DNA from 2 places in the Cytobacillus sp. FSL K6-0265 genome. Region 1 is predicted to be linked to the other one. Evidence: riboswitches for the same ligand, from Rfam matches in the RefSeq annotation. Region 1 holds a riboswitch; the other holds the start of a gene.
What was found. A riboswitch is a leader RNA that binds a small molecule or an ion and turns the genes downstream of it on or off. The one in region 1 is predicted to bind FMN.
Positions count from the first base shown of each region.

Region 2: it holds a riboswitch for FMN, as region 1 does, so the genes downstream of both, MHH73_RS14375 (ECF transporter S component) here and ribE (riboflavin synthase) in region 1, are expected to answer to the same signal.

Region 1 covers NZ_JBBOPE010000001.1:2,624,513-2,632,224, reverse strand. The annotation lists gene rbsK (ribokinase) at 1-368, shown strand, start outside; gene rbsD (D-ribose pyranase) at 343-732, shown strand; gene MHH73_RS13250 (sugar ABC transporter ATP-binding protein) at 732-2,228, shown strand; gene MHH73_RS13245 (ABC transporter permease subunit) at 2,225-3,169, shown strand; gene rbsB (ribose ABC transporter substrate-binding protein RbsB) at 3,209-4,141, shown strand; gene MHH73_RS13235 (hypothetical protein) at 4,291-4,851, shown strand; gene MHH73_RS13230 (hypothetical protein) at 4,969-5,157, shown strand; gene MHH73_RS13225 (YxiG family protein) at 5,249-5,713, shown strand; FMN riboswitch at 5,834-5,976, shown strand; gene ribE (riboflavin synthase) at 6,239-6,880, shown strand; partial or broken gene ribB (3,4-dihydroxy-2-butanone-4-phosphate synthase) at 6,891-7,481, shown strand; gene ribH (6,7-dimethyl-8-ribityllumazine synthase) at 7,523-7,712, shown strand, end outside.
Region 2 covers NZ_JBBOPE010000001.1:2,851,262-2,858,973, forward strand. The annotation lists gene MHH73_RS14365 (helix-turn-helix domain-containing protein) at 1-153, opposite strand, end outside; gene MHH73_RS14370 (ferredoxin) at 464-712, shown strand; gene MHH73_RS14375 (ECF transporter S component) at 994-1,578, opposite strand; FMN riboswitch at 1,737-1,903, opposite strand; gene serA (phosphoglycerate dehydrogenase) at 2,167-3,741, shown strand; gene MHH73_RS14385 (histidinol-phosphatase) at 3,873-4,685, opposite strand; gene MHH73_RS14390 (peptidoglycan DD-metalloendopeptidase family protein) at 4,865-5,512, opposite strand; gene MHH73_RS14395 (hypothetical protein) at 5,780-7,093, opposite strand; gene sigX (RNA polymerase sigma factor SigX) at 7,068-7,619, opposite strand.

The sequences.
Region 1 (7,712 bases):
ATGAATATGAAGCGAAACAATTATTCGAAGCGTATAAAAATGATGCGGAAGCAATTGAATTACTGAAAGAAAAACTTGTCATTACAAAAGGAAGTGAAGGGGCTGCGTTCTTTAAACAAGGAGAACTCATGACCATTCCTGCTGTAAAGGTAAAAGCAGTTGATACGACTGGAGCGGGTGATACATTTAATGGTGCTTTAGCTGTTGCCCTTGATGAAGGTTTAACATTAGACCAGGCCATTACTTTCGCTATAAAGGCTGCAGGTTTATCTGTAACGAAACTGGGTGCCCAAGTAGGGATGCCGATAAAAGCCGAAATTGAAAAAATGGAAGTGAATCATCATGAAGAAACAAGGAATGCTGAATAGTGAAATAGCGAAAGTCATCAGTGATATGGGCCATACAGATACGATTGTGATTGCTGATTGTGGGCTACCTATTCCAGATGGCGTGAAAAAAATCGACCTTGCTCTAAAGATAGGAACACCTTCTTTTCTAGACGTTTTAAATGAATTGGAAAAAGAACTAATGATTGAGCGAGTCACATTAGCAGATGAAATGAAGACAGATAATCAACCGCTATTCTTAACAATAAAAGACAAGTTCACTCATTGTGACTATGTGTCGCATGAAGCCTTTAAGAAAGAAACAAAAAAAGCAAAGGCGATAATACGAACTGGAGAAGCATCCCCTTACGCTAACATCATTTTAACGTCAGGAGTGATTTTTTAATGAAGCAATCATCAATAATAGAAATGAAGAATATTCATAAATCCTTCTATTCAGTGGAAGTGCTCAAAGGCGTTGATTTTGACTTAAGAGCTGGGGAGATCCATGCACTTATGGGTGAGAATGGGGCAGGGAAATCAACCTTAATTAAAATCCTTACAGGTATCCATGAAAGCAATCAAGGTGATATTTATTATAAAGGGAATAAGACTGTATTTTCTTCACCAAAAGATGCAGAAAAAAATGGCATTGCTGTCATTCATCAAGAGTTAAATATTATTCCTTATTTAACAGTGGCTGAAAATATGTTCTTAGGTAAAGAATTAAATACTTTCGGTTTATTAAAGACGAGAGAGATGAATGTAAAAGCAGAAAAGTATTTAAAGCGTTTAGGGATTGAAATGGATGTAAAACTGCCTGCTGGAGAACTTTCTGTTGGACAACAACAAATGATCGAAATTGCACGAGCAATCGCTGCCAATTCTGAGGTTCTTATCATGGATGAGCCAACAGCCGCGTTAACAGATAGAGAGATTGATACATTATTTACTGTTATCGATCAATTACGAAAAGAGAATGTGGCAATCATTTATATATCTCATCGCATGGAAGAGATTTTTAAAATGTGTGACCGCATTACAGTTTTACGAGATGGGCAATCAATAGGAACGAAATATACCACAGACACCTCATTCGATGAAATCGTGAAAATGATGGTTGGTCGAGAAATTGGTGAGCGTTACCCAGCTCGGACAGCAACAATTGGTGATGTTTTTTTCAAGGTGGAGAACTTAAGTGTGAAAGGTCATTTTTCTAACATTTCATTTGATGTTAGAAAAGGTGAGATACTTGGAGTTGCCGGTTTAATGGGAGCTGGGAGAACGGAAATCATGGAAGCGATTTTTGGGTCAAGAAAGAAATCGTCTGGGAAAATATACTTGAATGGTCAAGAACTCCACATTCGTGCACCAAAGCAAGCAATTGCTGCCGGTATCGGCTTTATTACAGAAGACCGAAAAGATGAAGGTCTGATACTTGGATTAAGTGTAAGGGAGAATTTAGCCGTTCCTAATTTAAAAGCGCTTTCGCAAAGTGCCATTATGTCTACTAAAAAGGAAAAAGCTTTCTCTAAAGAAATGATAGAGAAATTAAAAATTAAAACAGCTGGTCCAGAACAAGAAGTTAAGAATTTAAGTGGTGGGAACCAACAAAAAGTGGTCTTTGGAAAATGGCTAGGAATCGATCCAACACTGTTAATTTTGGACGAACCTACACGTGGTGTCGATGTAGGAGCAAAAAAAGAGATATATACGATTATGAATGAAGAAACGATGAAGGGCCATTCCATTATTATGGTCTCATCTGAGTTGCCAGAGATACTAGGCATGTCTGATCGTATTATGGTGATTCATGAAGGGAAAGTAGCTGCCATTCTAGAAAAAACGGATGCGACTCAAGAAAAAATTATGGAAGCAGCAACAGGAGGGAACAAAGCATGAACAAAATTAGTAAAGGCATCGGCTCCATTCAAAAGCTAGGACCGGTTTTAGGTTTATTACTCATTATTATTATTTTATCGGTTATGAGTCCAAGCTTTACAACAGCTGACAATATACTTAACGTACTAAGACAAGTTTCAATTAATGCTTTAATTGCGTTTGGAATGACATTTGTTATCTTGACAGGTGGTATCGACTTATCAGTCGGTTCGATTTTAGCGCTATCTTCGGCACTGACTGCAGGTATGTTAGCAAGTGGTATGGATCCAATATTAGCCGTTCTTCTCGGTTTATTAGCAGGTGCTTTAATGGGACTTGTCAACGGTGTAATTATTGCAAAAGGTAAAGTCGCTCCTTTTATTGCAACATTAGCGACAATGACAATTTTCAGAGGGTTGACACTTGTTTATACAGAAGGTCGACCAATTACTGGATTATCTGATGCTTTTAGCTTTCAAATGATTGGTAAAGGTTATTTTCTCGGTGTACCATTTCCTGTTGTTACGATGCTGTTAGCATATTTATTTTTATACTTCTTATTAAAGAAAACAACGTTTGGTCGCGGTGTTTATGCGATTGGTGGGAATGAAGAAGCCGCTAAGCTCTCTGGTTTAAAAGTGGATCGCTTGAAAATGGGTGTTTATGCGATTTCAGGGCTGTTTGCTGCTGTAGCCGGAATTACGTTAACTTCTCGTCTTGACTCTGCACAGCCAACAGCTGGTACAAGTTACGAATTAGATGCCATTGCGGCTGTTGTACTTGGTGGGACAAGTCTTTCAGGCGGACGCGGATGGATCTTTGGTACATTAATTGGTGCTTTGATTATTGGTGTACTAAATAATGGTTTGAATTTATTAAACGTATCATCTTTCTACCAACAAGTGGTGAAGGGCGGCGTCATTCTATTAGCTGTACTAATTGATAGAAAGAAAGCTGCTTAACATATATGATTTGCAAACCTATGAAGGAGGAATACTCACATGAAAAAAATATGGAAGCTTCTAACTTTGGTTTTAGTAGTCGCTTTATTAGGTGCATGTTCATTAAATAATGGGGCTGATGATAATGAAGCAACTGGTAGTGATGAAAAAGCATCAGGTGAAAAAACAATTGGTCTATCAATTTCTACATTAAATAATCCTTTCTTTGTGACACTACGTGATAGTGCAGAAGCAAAGGCAAAAGAGCTTGGTTATGCGATTAAAACAGTAGATGCGCAAGACGACCCAGCAACACAAGTGAGTGATATTGAAGATTTAATTCAACAAGGGGTAGATTTATTAATTGTGAACCCAGCCGATTCAGCAGCGGTTGCTTCTGCCATTACATCAGCTAATAATGCAAATATCCCGGTTATTACTGTGGACAGAAGTGCTGAAGGTGGCGAAGTTGTCGCTCACGTAGCTTCTGATAATGCAGAAGGCGGTAAAATGGCAGGAGAATTTATCATTGAACAACTTGGTGGCGAAGGAAAAGTAGTAGAACTTGAAGGGATCCCTGGTTCATCGGCAGCACGTGAAAGAGGTGCAGGTTTTAACGAAGCAATTGAAGCATCTGACAATGTGGAAGTGGCAACAAAACAATCTGCGAATTTTGATCGTGCAGAAGGCTTATCAGTAATGGAAAACATCATCCAAAGCAATAATGATGTTCAAGCTGTATTTGCTCATAATGATGAAATGGCGCTTGGTGCTTATCAAGCACTAACGGCTGCTGGATTGAAAGATGTCATTGTTGTTGGATTTGACGCAACAGATGATGCCGTCGCGGCAGTAGAAGGTGGCGACATGGCAGCAACAGTCGCTCAAAAACCAGATAGAATGGGCGAGCAAGCTGTAGAAACAGCCAAAAAAGTACTCGATGGTGAAACAGTGGAAGAATTTATTCCTGTTGAGTTAGAGTTAATTAAATAAAGAAAAAGATAGTGTTTGAATGAAGCGCGTGTCGATTCTGCTTTAAGGTGGAATGAACACGTGCTTTTTTTATTTTCTAAGTGAACGCAGGTGATGGAAAAACGTGTAAAAAAATATATAGTCGCTTATTTAGAAATGAGTGTATAATTATGGTAATCATTATATTTTGTGAAGAATCGAGTGGTAGAATGATCCCTGCAAATAATTTCGGAGTTGATATGACGAACGCCGCAACGCCTTATTTTCAAGTAGTGAAGGACAATCGAATTCGGTTTGGTTTGGAGACATTCAGACAATATCCCGGTTTAGCGAAAAGCTTATTTCATCACCTATTTCCTATAGAGCAAAAGTTAGATATGACGTTTATTTCTGGTTATCAAGATATTGATAGCAATAGGGTAAGGAGAGAAAAGTTAAATTTACGTCGATTTTTCAAGATAAATAATTGGTCTAATAAAGTAGTTTGGCAAGAAGAAATGGGTTGTTATTTTGTCTATACAACGGTAAATCATGTGAAATCATCCGCGTTTTTTCGCTATACCCTTAAAATGGTTGATGGTCATACTTCGCTTTATATTTGTTTTGTGCATCGCGATTGTTTATTTTATATTAGTTCTGATGTACTGGATATTGTTGCAAATGCGCATACGATAAGGAGATTAAAAGAACTATTTCCTGAAATGTATGATACTTTCTACGAAGATGATTAATCTTCTGTGAAAATTAGCAAATAATGTTATCGTCTTCAAAAAATAAATTTCGTACTATTTACAAAAAAACTGTTATATGTATCCGTTGTCCAATGATTAAAGGATAGGAGAAAAATGATGAATATAAACAGGAAAGATTTACTTAATGCTGCATGGATTATTGGAATTTGCTTTATACTGGGATCGTGTACTATTGCTGGAGCGATTGAGAGCAATAGTTCAGTGAATGATGATTATTATGAACAACAAAGATTCAATGACAATTTTGAAAGGTTTATTGAAATACTCGAAGTGAAAGGGAATTAAATAAAAGAGCAGAAAGAAAATGCTATGACTAAAATATGGCGGTAAATTGTGCTTTACACAGGTGAAAAGAAAAAAGTAAAGTGGTGATTAGATGTCTAGCGATTTAAATAGAATAAATACCTTATTTGCCGAAAAAGCAGAATACTGGGATTTAGATGATTTACAGATTGATTATTTGAATGAAACCATTTCTTTAAAATTACTCAGTTGTCATAAACAACAGATTAAGAAAACCTACATTTTTATAAAGGAAGTGATGTCGTTCTTTGTTTATCAAGAGGCTATTGTAGGGACGATACGTTTAAATGACCGTCGTTTTACTGAGGCGAATTTATTAAGCGAAATTAGTTATCACAACAATGGTTTTGGTCATATAAAAATTGAAAGCTTAGAATCAGATCTGAAAGAAATCGAGAAATTACATGCAAAAACCAATTTCTATTTTCAAGTAAATAATAAAGACAATTTTTTCATTGAAGCCAATAGTGTGCAAATCAATGATGAACTGTTTGTAAACCTTCTTGCAGAAAGTGGAACACTTAAATATATAGACTGATGACCTTTGTACTGAGTGAAGAAAGAATGATTTTGAGATTCAGTATTGCTTTCATAAAGATTTAAAGATATGCTAGATGTAGAGACTATTATACATAATAGTAGTCTTGTAATTTCATAGAATATCCTTCGGGGCAGGGTGAAATTCCCAACCGGCGGTGATGAGGGTGACCTCTTAGTCCGTGACCCGGGCTCAGGAATGAGAACGGTGGATTTGGTGTAATTCCAAAGCCGACAGTATAGTCTGGATGGGAGAAGGATGCGTGTGTGTAAAAACGTTCAAAAACAGTTGATTTTGACGTTTATTTGGCCATGATTACTTTTCCCGTATACGTATTCGTATACGGGTTTATTTATTCATGAGTCTTTTTTAAGAATGGTGGTGATGAAATGGGATAACTATAAGTGTGAGTCGAACTTTTTTTGTAATATTCAACAAACTCTCCCGATACCGCGTCTTTGCCCCGAGCGGAAAATTCCAACTTTTATTAAAACGAACAAATCTTATACAGAGAGGTTGATCATTCTGTTTACAGGTATTATCGAAGAAATCGGTACTGTACAACGAACGATTCAGCGCGGATCTACTATTCAAATAGTGTTAAATGCTACAAAGATTATGGATGATATCCATATCGGTGATAGTATCGCTGTGAACGGCGTTTGTTTAACAGTGACCGAATTCCAACAAAGAAGTTTTACAGCAGATGTGATGCCAGAAACTTTTCATGCGACATCGCTTTCCTCATTAAAAGTAGGGAGCAAGGTGAATTTAGAAAGGGCGATGTTAGCAGGTGGACGATTTGGCGGCCATTATGTAAGCGGTCATGTGGATGAAACGAGAAAAATTCTAAAAAAACAAAGAGTAGAAAATGCGATTTATCTTTCGGTTGCCTTATCCGAGCAATATCAGCATTTAATTCTACCGAAAGGATCTGTTGCTGTTGATGGCACTTCATTAACAGTGATGGAGGTTGGGGATGGATATTTTACGATTGCGCTAATTCCTCATACAGCTGAAGAAACGGTGATTAGTGAAAAATCGGTAAATGATCCCGTTAATATTGAATATGATTTATTTGCAAAGTACGTAGTTGCCTTTACAGACACATCAAAACGTGAAAGAAATTTCCAACAGTTATTAGAGAATAATGGATTCTTAAGTTAGGAGGGAACATATGAGTCACTCAATTGAAGAAGCGATAGCTGACTTGAAAAAGGGAAAAGTGATTATCGTTTGTGATGATGAGAATCGTGAGAATGAGGGTGATTTTATCGCTGTTGCCGAGTATGCATCAGCTGAAACGATCAACTTTATGGCAACAGTGGGAAGAGGGCTTATTTGCGTGCCGATTGAGCAGTCAATCGCCAAAAAGCTAGACTTGCATCCGATGGTTACTAATAATACAGACAGTCATCAAACCGCCTTTACAGTCAGTATTGATTATAAAGAGACAACGACTGGTATAAGCGCATTTGAACGGTTTTTAACCGTAGAAAAGATGTTAGACGAAGAAACACAAGCAAAAGACTTCAATCGTCCAGGTCATATTTTCCCCCTTGTAGCGAAGGATGGTGGCGTCCTTGAGCGCTCAGGACATACGGAAGCGGCAGTTGATTTAGCGAAGTTGGCTTGTGCAAGTCCAGTCGGGATTATATGTGAAATTATGAAAGAAAATGGTGAAATGGCTAGAGTAGCAGAGTTAGAGAAAGTAGCAGAAAAATATGATTTGAAGATGATTACGATTGAACAATTAATCTCTTATAAGCAATCACAATTATTAACAAACTAATATAGGAGTGAAGTAGAATGAATACAATACTAGAAGGACATTTAATTGGTACGGGAATGAAAGTAGCCGTTGTTGTATCGCGGTTTAATGAGTTTATTACAAAAAAATTATTAGATGGCGCATTGGATAGCTTCAAGCGTCACGATGTAGCTGAGGAGGATATTACGATCGCTTGGGTACCTGGTGCGTTTGAAATTCCCCTAGCGG
Region 2 (7,712 bases), 230 kb from region 1:
TACATGAAAGTATTGCTTCAAGTGAAATAAATGAGCATCTTGTATTGTTTGAGATGACTTTTTGCCATTAAGCAAATGTAAAATGGCATAAGCCGTTCTCTGATTCTCAATTGATTTTAGACAAAATAAGACCAATTTCTGAATAACACTCACATTTCTCTCCCCTTTATTATGACTAATTAGTTTTTAGAATAGCATTTTCGTGATGAATTTGCAGATTTTTTCGACATTATTTTAATTTTTTTTGTTGAATTTTATTGTATCATGAAACCGTTATATACGTGATAATATCAGTCAATTTTTCCTCATGAACAACTTGAAAAGTCCCACCATAGACTATTCTAGATGGTAGATTTTTATTGAAATGTTTACAAGACAGATTTACAATAGAACATGTGGTAAGTGTTTCGGCAGATATTTTCGTGCTTTAACATGAAAAAGATTTTAAATAGGAGGTTATTCCATGGCGAAGTATACAATTGTTGACAAAGAAACATGTATTGCTTGTGGCGCATGTGGTGCGGCAGCTCCAGACATTTATGATTATGATGATGAGGGCATCGCATTTGTAACATTAGATGATAATGAAGGAATTGTAGAAATTCCTGATGTTCTTATAGAAGATATGATGGATGCATTTGAAGGCTGTCCAACAGACTCAATCAAAGTCGCAGACGATGCCTTTGATGGTGACCCGTTAAAATACGAATAGAACAAAAATCTAATTATCAAAACAAGAAAACGGACAAATCCTATTATTCACGGGTTTGTTCGTTTTTTAATGCGAATAAAGATCCTTCTTCTAAATGAAACCAGTGGGCTTTTCTATTCTTTAGCTAAAAGTTTAAATAATAGTGATCGAAAGTTGCCCATGAGTCTATTTGTGCTTTTCAAATGGTGAAACAATGGATAAGTAGCCATTCTATTTAAGCGGCATATGTTTATATATTAAAAGGCATCCAACTTTTCAAAGTTAGATGCCTCCTTTATAAATTAAGCAATCGTATTTAATGATCTTTGTTTATTAATCCAATTACCCATCTTAACAAATACAAGCATAAATACCGATGCCATTAAAATCCCTTTAATAAAGTTAAAAGGTAGAATAAACATGACTGCAGTTGAACGCATTTCTGGTCCTGACATTGCGGGCATATTTAAAAACATTGTATAGGCTGGTAAAAAGACGAAATAATTTAGCAAACTCATGGATACAGCCATTACACTTGTGCCAATTATTAACCCTATGGTCATGCCTTTTTTGGATTTCATCTTTGTATAAACATAATAGGTCGGCAAAATAAATAATAATCCTGCGACAAAGTTAGCAATATGACCAACAGGTACGCCAGTAGCGCTTCCAGTCATAAAATAATCCAACACATTTTTAAACAATTCGACCAGTATTCCCGCAATCGGACCAAATATTAATGCAGCCACTAAAGCAGGAATATCACTAAAGTCAATCATCAAAAAGTTCGGAAACGGTGGTAATGGAAAGTTTAACAACATAAGAATATACGCAATACTACTTAACATACCAATTGCAACAAAAGCTTTGACATTTAACTTCTTCAATTTTTCCTCTCTCCTTTTAGGCTATCTCTCCTATAGAAGAAAGTTCAGCAAATAAGCGTCTTTGCAAAATAAAACCCTCAAGTAAACTTGAGGGAGAATTGAACAAAGACATTCTTAATAAACGTTCGTGTAGTGCACACTTTGAACGTTAGCAGAACCTCCATCTTCTCCCATCCAGACTTTACTGTCGGCTTTGGATTCTCACCAAATCCTGCCCAATACAAACGCTTCATGCTAATTGCACTCCACTTTTAGGCTCGCGGGCTTAAAGTATTCAATACTTATCACCGCCGGTCGGGAATTTCACCCTGCCCCGAAGATAGACCATATTTATTTGACAACTTCATTATACTGAAAAACAATTCATTTGTGAAGCCTAAAATCGTACATATCTTGAATTAAAAACATTCCCTCCATTATGGACATCTGTCCTCAATAGATAAAAATTTTCTTCCCTCGAAGATCGTTTTATTTTATTACATTAAAGCGTTTCCATTTTAAACACAAACAATAAATCCAATTGACAGAATAATATTCGTCTTGTAAAATAATCAGATAATTAAGTAACCAACTTAGGAGGGTTCATACATGTATCAAATATTAGTGGCTGATGCCATTAGTGAAGAAGGCTTATACCCTTTACTTAACGACACAAATGCCGAAATTATTCAAAAGAAAACCGACGATCCAGAAGTTGATTTATCAACTATTAAGGCTTTGTTAGTACGTAGTGCTACAAAAGTAACGGATGAATTAATGGCGGAGATGCCTAACTTAAAGATCATTGCAAGAGCAGGTGTGGGTGTAGATAATATTGATGTCCCGGCAGCAACTAAAAGAGGTATTATCGTCATTAATGCACCAGACGGAAACACAATTTCTACGGCAGAGCATACTTTTGCTATGATGGCCTCCCTTATGAGAAATATCCCTCAAGCGCATAGCTCAGTTAAAAATTTGGAATGGAAAAGAAATCAGTATGTAGGTACTGAACTATTCGGTAAAAACCTTGGGATTGTTGGTATGGGAAGAATCGGGAGTGAAATTGCCAAGCGAGCAAAAGTATTTGGTATGAGTGTGTTAGTATTTGATCCCTTTTTAACGAAAGAACGTGCAGCAAAACTTGGTGTAGAATCTACTACATTAGATGAAATACTGCAAAGATCGGATATCATTACGGTTCATACTCCACTTACACCAGAAACAAAAGGGATTATTAATGAAGAGGCATTGAAAAAAACAAAAAAAGGCGTTCGCTTACTCAATTGTGCACGTGGTGGTATCATTGACGAGCAAGATTTAGCTAAATACGTGGCTAATGGACATGTTGGGGGAGTTGCACTAGACGTATTTGAAACCGAACCTCCTGGTGAACATCCACTTTTAAAATATGATAATGTAATTGTAACTCCACATTTAGGTGCATCAACAAAAGAAGCACAATTAAATGTAGCAACACAAGTTGCTCAAGAAGTACGGACATACTTTGAAGGAAATCCAGTATCTAATTCGATTAACTTACCAGCGATTTCCAAAGACATCTATGAAAAAATACAACCGTTTTACCAAATTTCTAAACAAATCGGAAATATTTTAACTCAATGTGTTAAAGAAGGGGTACATGAACTCTCTATTACTTACTCTGGTTCAGTGACAGAATTAGAGACTGCATATTTAACAAAAGCGATGCTGTCTGGCTTCTTCAAAGGAAGAATAGATGTTAACGTGAATGAAGTAAACGCATTACTCACTGCAAAAGAGCGTGGTATCACTGTTGGTGAAAAGATTTCTACAGAAGCATTTGGCTATGACAACTGTATCTCAGTCACAGCAAAAGGCGAAGAAAATGCATTTACAGTTAGAGGTACCTTTATTGATCATTATGGACCTAGAATTGTCTATTTGAACGGCTTTAATATCGACTTCTTACCAGAGGGCAATCTTCTTTATATTCAACATATGGACAGACCTGGTGTTATTGGCCACGTAGGTCAAGTACTTGGAGATCACCATATTAATATTGCAACAATGCAAGTGGGTCGTAAACAAGCAGGTGGCGAAGCAATTATGGTTCTAGCTTTTGACAAACCATTAAGTGAAAATGAGCTTTCCTTATTGAATAACTTAGATGAGATTGTTTCTATTAATCCTATTATCTTATAATTCCTTCATGTAAGAGTGGTCTTTATTCGACCACTCTTTTTTATTTTTAGATTAACCAAAATCAATAAAAAATGAACAGATTCAATTAGAACCTGTTCATTTTTTATTTGATAACTATTTATCATTATACCCTAGCCTAACGGATATTCTTTACGTTCACCTTTTGAAAAAGTCATGATGGATGAATAACCAATTTCTTTTGCTAATGCAAGCGATTGATCAAAGTCTGCACCAACATGCTCGGGAAAATGAGCATCAGATGATAGAACGATTGGTATATTCTTCTCATAACATTTTCGTAATAATCTTGGATCTGGATAAAGCTCACCTACAGGTTTTCTTAAACCAGCACTGCTTATTTCCACACATGTTTTTGATTGTGCTAAAGCATCAGTTGCTCTTTCGTATTGTTCTAAGAGAAACGCTTCATCTTGTGGAACATATTTAAAAATCTTCACTAAGTCAATATGGCCAACAATATCAAATAGATTAGATTGAGCCAAAGTGACTATCTGATCATAATATTTACGATATACATCGTATAGGTCGCGTCGTTCCCATTCCTTTTTGTATTCAGCTAAATCGATGCCAAAGTCACCTACCCAATGGACAGAGCCAATCACATAATCAAAATCATAAGATTGAATGAATTTCTCCATTTCCTTATGCTTTCCAGGTGTATAATCCATTTCAATAGACATCTTGACATCTATTCCTTTATCCCATGCTTGATGAAATAATGACACATAATCCTTCATATCATAATATCGTCTTTCATTCACCCATTTATTTTGCAGAATATCTGCCGTTTGATAAAAGTGATAAGCATGTTCAGAAATACCGAATGAACCAATATTTTTACTATTAGCAGCGTTTGTAAATTGTTCTAAATAGTCTAATGTAAGTGTACCGTTCTCTAAATGATTATGATAATCCGTTAACATTTTGCCTGCCTCCTCAATTGTATGTAACAATTATACGCCTTAAAAGAGGCATGGACAATGAGATTTAGACATTTTTTTGAATAATCAAACCTTAATTCGTTTTGATTGAAAAATAAAATACAATCATGTTAATTTTTTCATATTAAATGTACCTTTGCTTAGATGCATTACTTTTTAGTTTAAGGCATCTTTAATATTTGGTAAGGATATATGTTTTCCGTTCGCAAACCATTCTTATTAATCAATTCTGTTACCGACACATTATATCTTTCACTAATCGACCATAACGTATCTCCTGATTTCACTTCATATGTATCCATATTAGTCCCATTCATTTTTCCTGAAACAACCAGGGTATCCTCATCATGATTCAATACTAAAAAAGGATCAAGCGCATTCTCCTTTGAAAAGGTCCACTCGTTTGCGTGAACTTCAAAATGCAAATGAACACCAGAGGAATCACCAGTATTCCCCATTTCTCCTACTGAATCACCTGCTGAAATCACATCACCTTCAAATACTAAACGCTTTTTCAAATGAGCATAAATGGTTTCTGTATCGTTATCATGCTGTATAAACACAACATTACCATATGTATCAGAGAAATATGATCTCGTAACTACCCCACTATCAACTGAATGAATGGGTGTACCTATCTCAGCAGCAATATCAATCCCTTTATGATGTCCTCCCCTAGTTCCATATGTATCTGTGATGACCCCTTCTACTGGCCATACCCAATTTTTTGTTTTTTCTGGCCAAGAGTCTGCCCAAGCTTTATTTTCACCACTGAACAATAAACAAAGAATACATAGACTTCCGAACATAAATAAACGGCTTACTTTATACTTCAAAACTTGTGCCTCCTAAAGCGATTATATACTATAGACAAATTAATTATTTCTATGATAAACGACAAATCCTACCAAAAAACACATCCATTACTATGTACGAGTTTTTAAAAAATATGTATACAAAAAATAAATTTTACTTTTTTATTTGGCACTTTTATCAATATAATCTTTGTTAAAGACACAAAAAAAGTTGGTAATAATAGACTTTACTAGTCATAATTACCAACTTTTTGTTCTTTATTATGGCAAATCCCTTTTATTAGGTGCTACTGGCACTTGAATTTCTTTTTCTAAATCAAACCGACCAATTTGATCAATTTCGGTATTTTCCAACTTAACCTCATTATATTCAAATTCCTTGGCCGTTAATAGAATTGCTTCAATCGTATATAAAGTTTCCTCATCATTCTTAATATCAGCATCATCTTCAAAAGTGATTAATAATTGTTCATCGGACACGACTTCCGTTTCAAAGTCAATGTCATCAGGTATAGAAGCTTTCAAGTTATATGTTTCAATACCTGTTTTCATCGCTGCAAACGCATCTGTCACCGAGTTTATTTTTTTTCTAAACGGAACAAGGAAAGGCGTTGTCCACTCTTCATTAGGATAGTAAAAATAGTAGGCAGATTTATTAGGCGTATCTACTTGATTTATTTCTTCTGTAAAGCCTTCATTTCCCATCTCTACCCCTTGTTCACCATCTGTTAATAAATCGATCTTTTTTATATTAAAATCAGCCATCATATCCGTTAATATTTCTTTAATTGTTTCTGATTGACTGCTTGTAGTAATGTTTGTTGCAGCATGAAAATCAACTGTAAGCACTTGATTTGAAGAATCATAATGAAAGTCCGCATCAAATGGGTTTAGCTCCCCTAATCCCCATTCCGCTTCTTTTAATTCTGACATATAATTAATGAATAATTCCATTTTAGACAGTTCTGCTTCTTTATTTACCATCACACTAATGGGGATAAAATTTTGAACATTATGATCTGGTATAGAATATGTTAAAACTTCCTCTTGACCTTTAATATCTTCCGCATAGACTGCAGTTGGTTCAATCACTGGTTGTTCATTACCATCATCGGCATCTCCTGCCTGTTCATTTTGAGCATAAATATCCCCTGTCTGGTCGATATCTCCTTTTGGCGTTCCTTCTTCATTCTCTACCTTATCTTCCGTATTTCCTTGCGTAGGATTACTCTCATCATTTGTGATCTCATCATTTGTAATCTCATCATTTGTGATTTCATCGTTTGCTTCCTTTGGTTGAGTGGCATTCGATGCGACTTGGTTCTCTTGCTCGCTATTATCTACATCACTTCCGGCTGAATCTTGAAAGTTAATCATGGTCGGAACGAGAATACATAATAATAAAACTGCAACTGCTGAAGCTACAGAGGGGGTTAGCCACCTTTTTCTTTTCTTCTGCTCTTTATATATCATCATTTGTTGATACATATCTTGCTTACTTATGTGGTTGGTGATTTTAGGAAGTTGTTTCAATAGTTCTTCGATGTGATCATCTTTCCAATCTTGTTTTTTCACTATTTAACCCCTCCTTTTCCCACATGTCAGACATGTTTTTCTTCAGAGCCTTTAATGCTCTATGTTGCGTAGTTTTCACTTTACTTTCCGTCCAACCTAACGTTGCTGCCGTCTCAGCAATGGATAATTCTTGAATATATCTCATTATAATAACCGTTCGTTGATCGACTGAACACTTCTCCATGCACCGATAAATCATTTGGATTTCCTGGCTTTGCATAACAACTTCTTCTGGCATAGGGTGTTCATCTTTAATCTGTTGCTTTGACCAATCAAACTTTTCAATTATTTTTTGTTTCCAGCCTTTTTGTTTTCTAAATGAATCAATTGCCACATTCCTTGCAATAGAGAATAACCACGTTTTTTCACTACTCTTGCCTTCGAATTTATCATATGATTTCAAAACTCTTATATATACTTCTTGCATAAGATCTTCTGCCAGCTCTCGATCTCTCACCATATAAAATAGGAATTGAAATACATCCTGATGGTATTTTGTATATAATTCATCGAAAACGGAGTCCAATAACTTCCCCTCCCCGTTCATAAATAATAGTCGTTATTAGAATTAAAAAAGTTACACTCTAACTATAGTATTAATGAAATTAAAATGGAAGGA